2 regions of the Streptomyces formicae genome follow, and region 2 is predicted to be linked to the other one. Evidence: predicted binding sites of a transcription regulator. Region 2 holds the regulator's gene; the other holds the start of a gene.
The links. The regulator HspR, encoded in region 2, represses chaperone genes until heat shock. The targets are predictions, from matches to a motif close to TTGAGNNNNNNNNNCTCAA.
Positions count from the first base shown of each region.

Region 1 (6,838 bases), 3.0 Mb from region 2:
GGCACGCCGTCGAAGACCTGGCGGAACGTCACGTGCGTCTGCAGGGACACCGGGCGCCCGACCTCGGAGCCGTCCTTGGTGCCGGAGTTCTGCATCAGGTCGTGCACGCTGTCGACGACGAGCTCGGCGCCCTCGGCGTACTGCTCGGCGAAGGCGCGCGCCGCCTCGATCGCCCGGTCGGTGGGCAGTTGCTGGGTGTTGCGGTGGTTGGGCTCGGCGAGCTTGATCCAGCGGTTGCCGCCGGGGGCGGTGGAGATGACGCGGTCGCCGGAGGTCGCGTTGATGACGCCCTGGCGTTCGACCTGCACCTCCTGGAGCGCGGCCGTCGGGAACCCGGCCTGGCGGCCCAGGTCGGTCAGTTCCGCGCTCGGGTCGCGGGGCGCGAGCTGGACGATCTGCTGCGGGCCCGGGAGCTGGGTGAGCGGCTCCCTGACGCCTTCGCGCGCGTAGTACCAGCGCCACGCGTACCAGGTGTCCGGCACGTGGTCCCGGTAGAAGTTGCGTTCGGTGTTGAGCCGGTTGACGGCCTCGGCCTGGGTGGTGCCGACCGCGGCGACGGAGGGCGCCTGGCCGTGGTAGATGTCCCAGCTCGCGTTCAGCCACGCGTCGCAGTACGTCTGCCCGGCCCGCCACTTCTCCCAGAACTTCTTGCCGTAGTCGCCGCTGTCGATGCTGGTGGTCTCGAACCCGAAGATCATCCGGAAGCCGATGTTGGGACCGGCCCAGGTGCGGATCGGGGAGTGGCCGCCGGTGACCTTGAGCGAGTCGCAGGTCGACCAGAAGACGTAGTTGGCCTTCTCGTTGCCGAGCGCCATCCGGTTGGAGATCGCGTCGCTGCGGCCGTCCCAGACGGCGCCGAGTGGCGCGAAGAAGACGCCGTTGCCGTCCATGCCGCCGTGCCCGGAGTGGTACACGGCGCACACCGCGTCCATGCCGTAGCGGTCCTGCCAGTTGTCGTACGTCTCCTCGTACGCCCACACCTGCGCGCCGCCGTCGGCGAACCAGAAGTTGCGGTCGTAGAACTGCTGGAGGTACGCCAGCCAGCCGGTGGCATCCTCGTGCGTGTGGTAGAGCGTCGCCTGGTTGACGAACTTCTGGATGCTGAAGGCACCCCACCAGCCGAAGGTCGAGTCGCGGTCGCCCGCCGCACCGGGCTTCTCCGGTTCCAGTGGAGACGGACCGCGGTCCGAGTAGTTCATGCGCATGGCCATACCCCCTGAGAGGATCTCCTCGTTCCGTGCGCGAGGGGGCCTCAAAGTGTCACCGCCGACGACCTTTGCCCAGTTGCCATTCCGGCCATTGAGCCCTTGTCACGCCCCTGTTCTCGCACCTCAGAGGCATCTTTGGCGCGTCGGCCGACACAACTTGTTCGTATCGGCCGAGGCGCACCTGCGCTGCCCGCTCGAACATCTCCCGGGCCGCTGCTGCGCCCCGCGCGGCCCGATTTCATCCGGAGTGTGATCGGATGGTGCCCACGGAACTTCCGATCACGGAACCGCACTGAAGGGAACTGCATCGTGGCAACCACGCGCTCCGCGCACACGGTCTGGGAAGGCTCGCTGACGGAGGGGTCGGGCACCGTCACCTTCGACTCCTCCGGCATCGGGGAGCAGGCGGTGTCCTGGCCGTCGCGCGCCGAGGAGGCGAACGGCAAGACCAGCCCGGAGGAGCTGATCGCGGCCGCGCACTCCAGCTGCTTCTCCATGGCCCTCTCGCACGGCCTCACCGGCGCGGGCACCCCGCCCACCCGCCTCACCACGTCCGCCGACGTGACCTTCCAGCCGGGCACCGGCATCACCGGCATCCACCTCACCGTCGAGGGCACCGTGCCGGGACTCGACGAGGCCGCCTTCACCTCGGCCGCCGAGGACGCCAAGGCCAACTGCCCGGTGAGCCAGGCGCTCACGGGCACGACCATCACGCTCTCGGCCAAGCTGGCCTGACGCGACTCCTGTTGACCGTGCCGCCGTCCCGATGGGGCGGCGGCATCGTCATGTCCGGGGGTTGACAAGAGCCCGCTCAAGTTTTGTGATGGAGGACGGAGTAGACCTGGATACGGGGGACTTGGGCTCGCGGCGGAAGGGACTGGACCATGGCACGTGCGGTCGGGATCGATCTCGGGACGACGAACTCAGTGGTGGCCGTGCTGGAGGGCGGTGAGCCCACCGTCGTCGTCAACGCGGAGGGGGCGCGCACCACGCCCTCGGTCGTCGCGTTCGCGAAGAGCGGCGACGTCCTGGTGGGCGAGGTCGCCAAGCGACAGGCGGTCACGAACGTGGAGCGGACCGCGCGCTCCGTCAAACGCCACATGGGCGACAGCGGTTGGCGCTTCCCGGAGAGCGGCTCCGTGGACGGCACCCGCTACACCGCGCAGGAGCTGTCCGCGCGCGTCCTGCAGAAGCTCAAGCGGGACGCCGAGTCCTACCTCGGGGAGGACGTCACCGACGCGGTCGTCACCGTGCCCGCGTACTTCGACGACACCCAGCGCCAGGCCACCAAGGAGGCCGGAGAGATCGCGGGCCTGAACGTCCTGCGCATCATCAACGAGCCGACGGCGGCGGCCCTCGCGTACGGCCTGGACAAGGGCGACGACCAGACCGTGCTCGTCTTCGACCTCGGCGGCGGCACCTTCGACGTCTCCCTCCTGGAGATGGGTGACGGCGTCATCGAGGTCAAGGCCACCAACGGCGACACCCAGCTCGGCGGCGACGACTGGGACCAGCGGATCGTCGAGCACCTCGTGCGGCAGTTCAAGAACGGGCACGGCGTGGACCTCGCCAAGGACAAGATGGCGCTCCAACGCCTGCGCGAGGGCGCGGAGAAGGCGAAGATCGAGCTGTCGTCGTCGAGTGAGACGGACATCAACCTGCCCTACATCACCGCGTCCGCCGAGGGCCCGCTGCACCTGGCCGAGAAGCTGACGCGCGCTCAGTTCCAGGAGCTCACGGCGGACTTGCTCGACCGCTGCAAGCAGCCCTTCCACCAGGCGGTCAAGGACGCGGGCATCAAGCTGTCCGCGGTCGACCACGTGATCCTGGTCGGCGGCTCCACGCGCATGCCCGCGGTGAGCGAACTGGTCAGGGAACTCACCGGCAAGGACCCGCACAAGGGCGTCAACCCCGACGAGGTGGTGGCACTCGGCGCGGCCCTCCAGGCCGGGGTGATCCGCGGCGACGTGAAGGACGTGCTGCTGCTCGACGTGACCCCGCTGTCCCTCGGCATCGAGACCAAGGGCGGCATCATGACCAAGCTCATCGAGCGCAACACCACGATCCCCACCAAGCGTTCGGAGACCTTCTCGACCGCCGAGGACAACCAGCCCTCGGTGGGCATCCAGGTCTTCCAGGGCGAGCGGGAGATCGCCGCGTACAACAAGAAGCTCGGCGTCTTCGACCTCACGGGACTGCCGCCCGCCCCGCGCGGCGTCCCCAAGATCGAGGTCACCTTCGACATCGACGCCAACGGAATCATGCACGTGTCCGCGAAGGACGAGGCCACCGGGCGCGAGCAGCGCATGACGGTGACCGGCGGTTCCGCGCTGCCCAAGGACGACATCAACCGCATGGTTCGCGAGGCCGAGGAGCACGCGGAGGAGGACCGCAGGCGCCGCGAGGCCGCGGAGACCCGCAACCAGGCGGAGCAGCTCGTCTACCAGACCGAGCGGTTCCTGCGCGACAACGAGGAGCGCGTGCCCGCCGACACGAAGAGCGAAGTGGAGGCGGCGGCCGCCGAGTTGAAGGAGCTCCTCAAGAACAGGCCGGACGACACCGCGGCCCTGCGCACCGGCGCCGAGAAGCTCGCCTCCGTCAGCCAGAAGATGGGTCAGGCGATGTACGCGAGTTCCGGCGGGGGCGCCTCGGACCAACAGACGCCCTCGGAGTCCACCGCTGAGGAGGGCGTGGTGGACGCGGAGATCGTGGACGAGGACGACAAGAGGGCCCCGTAAGGGGCGCGGGGAACTGCGCGCTCAGCCACGAACGACCCGCAGTCGACGTCACGAATCAGCCCGCTCCCACCCCCTCCGATCAGGCCGGGCCCCGACCCGCTTGGGGTCCCGGCTCCGATACACCACGTACGGCCGGAAGAGATACTGAACCGGCGCGCTGAACATGTGGATCAGCCGAGTGAAGGGCAGCAGCGCGAACAGCAGCAGCCCGATCACCGCGTGGATCTGGAAGGTCAGCGGGACGCCCACCATCCGGTCGACGTCCGGCTGGAGCGTGAACAGGCTGCGGGCCCAGGGCGCGATGCTCTCGCGGTAGTTGTAGCCCTCCTCCAGGCCGGAGTTGGTGAGCTTGGCCCACATGCCCATGACGATCGCAGCGAGCAGCACGACGTACATCAGCTTGTCGTTGGCGGTGGTCGCGCGGAAGACCGGCGCCTTGGTGCGGCGCCGGTAGAGCAGCATCAGGATGCCGAGCACGGCGAGCGCGCCCGCCGCCGTGCCGCCCCACAGCGACAGCTTGTGGTAGGCGCTCTCGGTCAGGCCGACCTTGTCCGTCCACGACTCCGGCACGAACAGGCCCATGAGGTGGCCCACGAGGACGAAGAGGATGCCGTAGTGGAACATCGGCGAGGCGATGTTGAGGAGCTTGGACTCGTAGACCTGCGAGGAGCGGGTCGTCCAGCCGAACTTGTCGTAGCGGTAGCGCCAGACGACGCCCGCGACGAGCAGGACGAAGGCGACGTAGGGGAGCGCGCCCCACAGCAGCGTGTTCATGAGGGACGCTCCCCGATGAGTGCGAAGGGTTCCATGCCGCCGAACGGTTCGAGTCCGACGTCCTCGCGCGGCGGCCCCGAGCGGGCCAGGGCCAGCGCCTCCGCGCGGTCCTTGGGCGTGGGTCCGGGCAGCGAGGCGCAGACGGCGTCGAGGACGGCGGCGTACGGCGTGCCGAAGTCGGTCAGGGCCAGGCGGAGGAGTTCGATGCCGCTGCGGTTCTCGGTGAGCAGCACCGGGCCCGCGTGCGCGGAGAACTCCAGGACCGCGGGCAGGAAGTCCGGCAGCTCCTCGCCGCTGAACTCCAGGCCGTGCTCGCGGTAGACCTCCTTGAAGCGCACCAGGGCCATGCCGCGCCGCCGGGTGTCGCCGTCCCGCCACCAGCTCAGATAGAGGCTGTGCCGGTTCTTGAAGTCGAAGACCTGGACGTAGTGCGCGGCAAGCTCGCGCTGCCCTGTCGACTCGGCGTGGTCCAGGAAGCAGGTCAGCTCCGCGGGCGCCGCCGCCCTCAGCAGCGGAAGCCGCGCGCGGAACTCGTCGTCCGGATAGGCCAGGCAGAGCGCCGCCGCCTGGTAGAGCACCGCGTGGCGCGTCACTTGTCGTCCTCCCTGGCCGCGTGGGCCTCCTCGGCCGCGCTCGGCTGTTCGTCGGCGGTCTGCCGGGCCCGCAGCGCGTGGAAGTTCTCGATGGTCACCAGCGGCAGCTGCTTGCGTCCCGAGTCCTGCCCGAAGGGGCCCTCGCCGCCCATGCCGGGCCCGTCCTCGTAGTCGAGGCTGCACGAGTCGGGCAGCGCCGACTCCTCCAGGCGCCGGGCGTCGCCGACCGCGGCGGTGGGGATGACGTACCGGTCCTCGTACTTGGCGATGGCGAGCAGCCGGTACATCTCCTCGATCTCCCGCGCCGACATGCCCACCGAATGGGCGACCGAACTGTCGGGCGTGTCCCCGAGGTTGATGGCCCGCATGTGCGCCCGCATCGCCGCGAGCTTCTCGAGCGAGGAGCGCACCGGGCCGACGTCACCGGCCGTGAAGATCTCCGCGAGGTATTCGAGGGGGATGCGCAGGGTGTCGATCGCGCCGAAGAGGTTGTCCAGGTCCTCGCCGTCGTGGCCGGTCTCGCTCAGCGCGTCCACCACGGGGGAGAGCGGCGGGATGTACCAGACCATCGGCATCGTGCGGTACTCCGGGTGCAGCGGAAGCGCCACCTTGTACGTGCTGATCAGCGCGTGCACCGGGGAGCGGCGGGCCGCCTCCAGCCAGTCGTAGGAGATCCCCGAGCGCTCGGCGTCCCTGCGCACCTCGGGGTCGTCCGGATCGAGGAAGACCCCCAACTGGGCCTCGTACAACTTGTGTTCGTCCGGCTCCGAGGCCGCAGCCGTCACCTTGTCGGGGTCGTAGAGGATCACCCCGAGGTAGCGCAGGCGCCCCACGCAGGTCTCCGAGCAGACGGTGGGCAGGCCCACCTCGACGCGTGGATAGCACATCGTGCACTTCTCGGCCTTGCCGGTGCGGTGGTTGAAGTACACCTTCTTGTACGGGCAGCCCGTCACGCACTTGCGCCAGCCGCGGCAGTGGTCCTGGTCGACCAGGACGATGCCGTCCTCCTCGCGCTTGTACATCGCGCCGGACGGGCAGGACGCCACGCACGCCGGGTTCAGACAGTGCTCGCAGATCCGCGGCAGATAGAACATGAAGGTCTGCTCGAAGGTGAACTTCACTTTGTCGGCGGCCTGTTGGCGGGTCTTGGCGACCATCGGGTCCAGGTCGCCGTGCTCGGTGGCGCCGCCGAGGTTGTCGTCCCAGTTCGACGACCACTCGATCTTTATCGGCTTGCCGGAGATCAGCGAGCGCGGTTCGGCCACCGGGTAGTCGTCGCCGAGCGGGGCGTCGGTGAGGTTCTTGTACTCGTACGTCCAGGGCTCGTAGTAGTCCTTGATCTCCGGCAGCTTGGGGTTGGAGAAGATCTCCAGGAGGGACTTGATCCGCCCGCCGTTCTTCAGCTTGAGCGCGCCGCGCTTGTTCAGCTCCCAGCCGCCGCGCCACTTCTCCTGGTCCTCGTAGCGGCGCGGATAACCCTGGCCAGGGCGGGTCTCGACGTTGTTGAACCAGACGTACTCCATGC
Region 1 is NZ_CP022685.1:7,996,642-8,003,479, forward strand. It holds gene KY5_RS34840 (DUF6345 domain-containing protein) at 1-1,199, opposite strand, end outside; gene KY5_RS34845 (OsmC family protein) at 1,518-1,943, shown strand; gene dnaK (molecular chaperone DnaK) at 2,093-3,946, shown strand; gene narI (respiratory nitrate reductase subunit gamma) at 3,995-4,720, opposite strand; gene narJ (nitrate reductase molybdenum cofactor assembly chaperone) at 4,717-5,313, opposite strand; gene narH (nitrate reductase subunit beta) at 5,310-6,838, opposite strand, start outside.
Region 1: the regulator HspR is predicted to act here: its motif matches at 2,005-2,023, upstream of dnaK (molecular chaperone DnaK).

Region 2 (6,838 bases):
AGCTCTCCGAGATCGACCACGTCGTTCTCGTCGGTGGCTCCACCCGCATGCCCGCCGTGGCCGAGCTCGTCAAGGAGCTCACCGGCGGCAAGGACGCCAACAAGGGCGTGAACCCGGACGAGGTCGTCGCCATCGGCGCCTCGCTCCAGGCCGGTGTCCTCAAGGGCGAGGTCAAGGACGTCCTGCTCCTCGACGTGACCCCGCTGTCCCTCGGCATCGAGACCAAGGGAGGGATCATGACCAAGCTCATCGAGCGCAACACCACGATCCCGACCAAGCGCTCGGAGATCTTCACGACGGCCGAGGACAACCAGCCGTCCGTGCAGATCCAGGTCTACCAGGGCGAGCGCGAGATCGCGGCGTACAACAAGAAGCTCGGAATGTTCGAGCTCACGGGCCTGCCCCCGGCCCCGCGCGGCGTCCCGCAGATCGAGGTCTCCTTCGACATCGACGCCAACGGCATCATGCACGTGACCGCGAAGGACCTCGGCACGGGCAAGGAGCAGAAGATGACCGTCACCGGTGGCTCCTCGCTGCCGAAGGACGAGGTCGACCGCATGCGCCAGGAGGCCGAGAAGTACGCGGACGAGGACCACGCGCGCCGCGAGGCCGCCGAGTCCCGCAACCAGGGCGAGCAGCTCGTCTACCAGACCGAGAAGTTCCTCAAGGACAACGAGGACAAGGTCCCCGGCGATGTGAAGACCGAGGTCGAGGAAGCCGTCACCGAGCTGAAGGAGAAGCTCAAGGGCGAGGACTCGGCCGAGATCCGCACCGCGACCGAGAAGGTCGCCGCCGTCTCGCAGAAGCTGGGCCAGGCCATGTACGCCGACGCCCAGGGCGCGCAGGCCGCGGGCGGTCCCGAGGGCGCTGCCCCCGGTGGCGAGGCGCCGAACATGTCGAAGGAAGACGACGGCGTCGTCGACGCCGAGATCGTCGACGACGAGAAGCCCGGTGACGCGAAGGGTGGCGCCGCCTGATGACCGAGGAGACCCCGGGCCTCGGCGAGAACGCCGAGAACCCTGACGTCCCCTCCGGCGCCACCCCCGATGACGCCGCGCCGAAGTCCGCCGAGCCCTCCACCGAGGAGGGCCCGGCGGCCCCGGCCGGGGACGCTGAAAGCACCAAGACGTCCGCGCAGGACGTGGGCCTGACCGCACAGCTGGACCAGGTGCGCACCGCGCTCAACGAGCGCACGGCGGACCTCCAGCGGCTGCAGGCCGAGTACCAGAACTACCGCCGTCGGGTGGAGCGGGACAAGGTCACCGTCAAGGAGATCGCCGCGGCGAACCTCCTGGGCGAGCTGCTCCCGACCCTCGACGACGTCGGCCGCGCCCGTGAGCACGGCGAACTGGTGGGCGGGTTCAAGTCGGTGGCGGAGTCCCTGGAGACCGTCGTCGCCAAGCTGGGCCTCCAGCAGTTCGGCAAGGAGGGCGAGCCCTTCGACCCGACGATCCACGAGGCCCTGATGCACTCGTACGCGCCGGACGTCACCGAGACGACCTGCGTCGCGATCCTGCAGCCCGGGTACCGGATCGGCGAGCGCACCATCCGCCCCGCGCGCGTTGCCGTGGCGGAGCCGCAGCCGGGCGCGCAGACGGTCAAGGGCGAGACGGTCGACGCCGACGCCGACCAGGCGGAGGCAGCGGACAAGGACAACGGTGGCCCGGACGAGGGCTGACGTAACTGACGTTGCACTGACCAGAGAGGAGGGACGTCGGGGATGAGCACCAAGGACTTCATCGAGAAGGACTACTACAAGGTCCTCGGCGTCCCCAAGGACGCCACCGAAGCCGAGATCAAGAAGGCGTACCGGAAGCTCGCCCGCGAGAACCACCCGGACGCCAACAAGGGAAACACCAAGGCGGAGGAGCGCTTCAAGGAGATCTCCGAGGCGAACGACATCCTCGGCGATCCCAAGAAGCGCAAGGAGTACGACGAAGCGCGTGCTCTCTTCGGCAACGGCGGATTCCGGCAGGGTCCCGGAGCCGGCGGCGGTTCGTTCAACTTCGACCTGGGCGACCTCTTCGGAGGCAACGCCCCGGGCGGCGGAGGAGCGGCCGGCGGCGGCTTCGGGGGCGGTCTCGGTGACGTCTTCGGGGGCCTGTTCAACCGCGGCGGCGGAGGTGCCGGTACCGGCACGCGTACGCAGCCGAGGCGCGGCCAGGACATCGAGTCCGAGGTCACGCTGAACTTCACGGAGGCGGTGGACGGCGCGACCGTGCCGCTCCGCATGTCCTCCCAGGCGCCCTGCAAGGCGTGCTCGGGCACCGGCGACAAGAACGGCACGCCGCGCGTGTGCCCGACGTGCGTCGGCACCGGCCAGGTCTCGCGGGGCGGCGGCGGAGGGTTCTCCCTCACCGACCCGTGCGTGGACTGCAAGGGCCGCGGGCTCATCGCCCAGGACCCGTGCGAGGTCTGCGGCGGCTCGGGCCGCGCCAAGTCGTCGCGCACGATGCAGGTGCGGATCCCGGCCGGGGTCTCGGACGGACAGCGCATCCGCCTGCGCGGCAAGGGCGCGCCCGGCGAACGGGGCGGCCCGGCGGGCGACCTGTACGTCGTCGTGCACGTGGAGGCCCACCCGGTCTTCGGCCGCAAGGGCGACAACCTCACGGTCACGGTTCCCGTGACGTACGCGGAGGCCGCGCTGGGCGGCGAGGTCAAGGTGCCCACCCTGGGCGGCCCGCCGGTCACGCTGAAGCTGCCCGCGGGCACGCCCAACGGTCGTACGATGCGGGCGCGCGGCAAGGGAGCGGTCCGCAAGGACGGTACCCGCGGCGACCTGCTCGTGACGGTGGACGTCGTGGTACCGACGTCGCTGTCCGACGAGGCGAAGGAAGCACTGGAGTCCTACCGCAAGGCGACTGCGGGCGACGATCCGCGGGCAGAACTGTTCAAGGCCGCGAAGGGAGCATGAGATGGACGGCCGTCGTCGACAGCCCGGTTTCAGTAGGGCGTATCAGCTCACGGACGAGACGCCGGTGTACGTCATCTCGGTGGCCGCCCAGCTGAGCGGCCTCCATCCCCAGACGCTCCGCCAGTACGACCGCCTGGGCCTGGTCTCCCCGGACCGCACCGCGGGCCGGGGCAGGCGCTACTCCGCCCGCGACATCGAACTGCTGCGCACCGTCCAGCAGTTGTCGCAGGAGGAGGGCATCAACCTCGCCGGCATCAAGCGCATCATCGAGCTGGAGAACCAGGTCACCGCGCTCCAGTCGCGCGTCGCGGAACTGACCGCGGCCGTGGAGGGAGCCGCCGCCACGATGCAGCAACGTGAGGCGGCGGTGCATGCCTCGTACCGCCGCGACCTGGTCCCGTACCAGGACGTCCAGCAGACGAGCGCGCTGGTGGTGTGGCGGCCCAAGAGGTCGTCGGAGCAGTAGTTCTCCAGATTTCGTAGTCTGAAGCAGGGGCCGGAGGGTGACCACCCTCCGGCCCCTGTTCTGCGTGTTGTCCGCTATGTGGGGGAGTTGAGCCGACCATGGCCATGGTGGGTCTTTTCTGGATCGCCGAAGGCGATGTGTACGTGGGCGCGAAGCCGTCCGGGCTGGCACCCGGCGTGCGCCTCTCCCCGGAGGGCGTCACGGCCCTGGGCGACAAGCAGTCCGCGTTCTGGCTCTGGGACGACATCCACGAACTGACGGTCGAGAACGTCCCCGTGAAGTCCCTCAAGCTCCACCTGGGCACGATGGTCGACATGGCCCTGACGCTGGGCCTCGGCGGCGAGGACGAGGCGCCGACGATGACGGTACGGATACGCACGGAGACGTCCGACGAGACGTCCGACGAGACGTCCGACGCGGAGGCCGTGGCCGACGTCGAACTCACGGCGTACACGGCGGCGGCGTCGGGCTACTCGCAGACCGAGTACGACCTCTCGCGCGCGCTGCTCAGCCGCATGACGGAGGGGGCGGCGACGCTCCACACGACGTTGGCGGCGATGGCGGAGTGGGGGCGGGGGCATGAGGGGGGCTCGCCTCGGGCGGCTCGGCGGGAGGAGTTGCTGGCGGCGTGGCTGGAGGTGTAGCGCCTCGGCGGGGCGTGAGGGCGGCTACGTAGCGTGGTTGATGACCGAACCGGTGACGTAGAGCGCGTAGAGCACGAGAAGGGTGCCCCAGAAGTCCGGCCAGTACGCCGGACGGTGCTGCCTCTGCCCGTCACCGCGGGAGGTGCGGCTGTTCTTCATGCTCTTCAAGCACGCGACGGTCGTCACGACACCGAGCACGGCGCACGCGACGAAGACCCAGAAGACGAACGGCCTCTCCGAGAGGGAAACGCGACTGGTCCCGGCGTTGGCGGTGACGAACAGTAAATAAGGGCCGAGATAGCGGATCCGCTGGAACTCGCTGTCGCTGCCGTCACCGCTGCCGTCACCGCTGACGGTGGCTCGGGAGGTTTCGTCGGCCATCTCTCTCCTCGTGTGAGCGGGGTCGGTCGAGGGTCAGGAGTTCTGGCTCAAGATGCCTGACTGCCCGATGAGGAAGCCCAGTTGGGCCCTGCTGCCGCTGCCGAGCGTCGCCGCGAGTTTGGCGATGTGGACGCGGGCGGTGCGGACGTTCATGCCCAGGCGCGTGGCGATTTCCGCGTCGGTGAGGCCCTCGATGAGGAGGCTCGCGATGGCGCGTTGGCGTGCGGTGACGCCGTTCTCGGAGAGTTGGGGCGCGGCCTGCGGCCACATGGGCGTGGCCAGGCGCCACAGGCGCCAGAACGTGGTGGCGAAGTACTCGACGAGCGCGGGGTGGCGCAGTTCCAGGGCGAGGGTGCGGTCCTTGCACGCCGGAATGAACGCCACGGTCCTGTCGAAGACGAAGAGCCGGTCGGTGACCTCGTCGAGCGTGCGGGCCTCCGCGTCGCCCTCCAGTTGTTCGAAGTAGCCGAGTACGGGCAGGGAGTGCCGGGTCGTGTGCTGGTAGAGCGTCCGCATGCGGCAGCCGCGGGAGAGGAGGTCCTGGTCGCGGGGGAGCGCCTCGGCCAGTGCCTCGGGCGGACGGGTGCCGCCGGGCTGGATGGCGAGGAACTCCTCCCGCGCCTCGCTCATCGCCCGGTCAATGGCTGAATTTATGCGTTCGAGCCCGTCCAGGACGGTGATCGTGGGTGCTTCGTCCGAGGCGGCGGAGAACTCCGCGTCGAGGGCCATGAGCGGCTCGAACGTGGCGGTCAGCTCCTCCTCCCTTCGGCGCTGGTCCGCGATGCGGTCCTCGATGGTGCGCAGGAGGCGGGGCAGGGCGACCTTGGGGGCGGTGGGGCGCAGCCAGCGCATGTCGTCCAGGTCGGGGTGCAGGAGGCCGAAGTCGACCAGGCAGGGCGCCTGCCTCGCCGCCTCGCTCTGGACCCGGCCTTCGCTGAGGGCGCGCGTGTACAGGGCCGATCCCGCGGCGCAGAGTTCCTCGGCTCGATGGGGCGTGTGCTCCCGGTTCATATGTGCTCCCTCCCGCTCGGTTGAAGCGCCGAGATTCTATGCAGGGGACATGTGTGCCGGGCCGGGGCCCGTGATTGAAGTGTCCACTTCTCGCGGTCCGGCCCCGGGGAGCGCGGGAGCGGCCCGGAGCACACCCCGATGAGTCACGGCTGCTGGCTGAGAATTCCGGACTGCCCTATGAGATAGCCGAGCTGGGTCCGGCTGCCGCTGCCGAGTGTGGCGGCGAGTTTGGCGATGTGGACGCGGGCGGTGCGGATGTTCATGCCGAGGCGGGTGGCGATTTCGGCGTCGGTGAGGCCCTCGACGAGGAGGGCCGCGATGGCTCTTTGGCGTGTGGTGATGCCGTTCTCCGGCGGTTGCGGGGCAGCCCGGGGGTACAGGGGCGTAGCCATGCTCCAGAGCCGGTCGAACGTGGTGGCGAAGTATTCGACGAGTGCGGGCAGACGGATCCGCAGGGCCACGTCGCGCTGCTTGTTCACGGGGATGAAGGCCACCGCGCGGTCGAAGACGAAGAGGCGATCCGTGACTTCGTCGAGCGTGCGGACCTCCACATCGCCTTCGAGCCGCTCGTAGTGGGAGAGAGCGGCGGCGTCGTGGCGGGTGGTGTGCTGGTAGAGCGTGCGCATGCGGCCGCCGCGGGCCAGGATCTCCCGGGACCGCGGGAGGGACTGTCTGAGGGATTCGAGCGGTCGGGCGCCCCCGGGCTGGATGACGAGGGCCTCCCGTGACGTTTCGGCCACGGCTTGCTCTATCGCCGCAGCGATGCGGGGGAAGCCCTCCAGGGCGGTGATCAAGGAGTGTTCGTGAGTGCCTGAGGGGGCCTGCGGCTGGAGCGCCAGGAACGGTTCGAACGTCGCGGTGAGCTTCTCCTCGCGTCGGCGGTGACGGGCGACGCGGTCCTCGATGGTGCGCAGGAGCCGGGGGAGGACGACGGCCGGGGCGACGGGCTTCAGCCACCGCGCGTCGTCGGCGTCGGTCTTGAGGAATCCGAACTCGAGCAGGCAGGGGGCCGGTTCGGCGTCGCCGCCTCGGATGCGGCCCTCGCGCACGGCGCGCGTGTAGAGGACCGAGCCGGTTTCACAGAGTTGGTCGGCTCCGTGCGGCATGTGCTCGTCGGACATGTGGCGCGCTCCCTCCGGCTTGGTAGAAGCGCCGCGATTCTACGCAAGGGGGAGGTGCGCCGCCGTCGGCTCCGGGCAGTGCGCGCGGATCAGGTGTCCTTGTCGAGGATCCCCGACTGGGCGATCAAGTAGCCGAGCTGGGCACGGCTTCCGCTGCCGAGGGCTGCCGCGATCTTGGCTATGTGGGCGCGGCAGGTGCGGACGTTCATGCCGAGGCGGCGGGCGATGGCCTCGTCGACGTGGCCTTCGACGAGGAGCTTGGCGATCGTGCGCTGCACGCCGGTGATGCCGTCGGTCGAGG
Region 2 is NZ_CP022685.1:4,998,952-5,005,789, forward strand. It holds gene dnaK (molecular chaperone DnaK) at 1-977, shown strand, start outside; gene grpE (nucleotide exchange factor GrpE) at 977-1,678, shown strand; gene dnaJ (molecular chaperone DnaJ) at 1,721-2,914, shown strand; gene KY5_RS21515 (heat shock protein transcriptional repressor HspR) at 2,916-3,380, shown strand; gene KY5_RS21520 (hypothetical protein) at 3,479-4,024, shown strand; gene KY5_RS21525 (hypothetical protein) at 4,049-4,405, opposite strand; gene KY5_RS21530 (helix-turn-helix transcriptional regulator) at 4,439-5,416, opposite strand; gene KY5_RS21535 (helix-turn-helix transcriptional regulator) at 5,560-6,537, opposite strand; gene KY5_RS21540 (helix-turn-helix transcriptional regulator) at 6,627-6,838, opposite strand, start outside.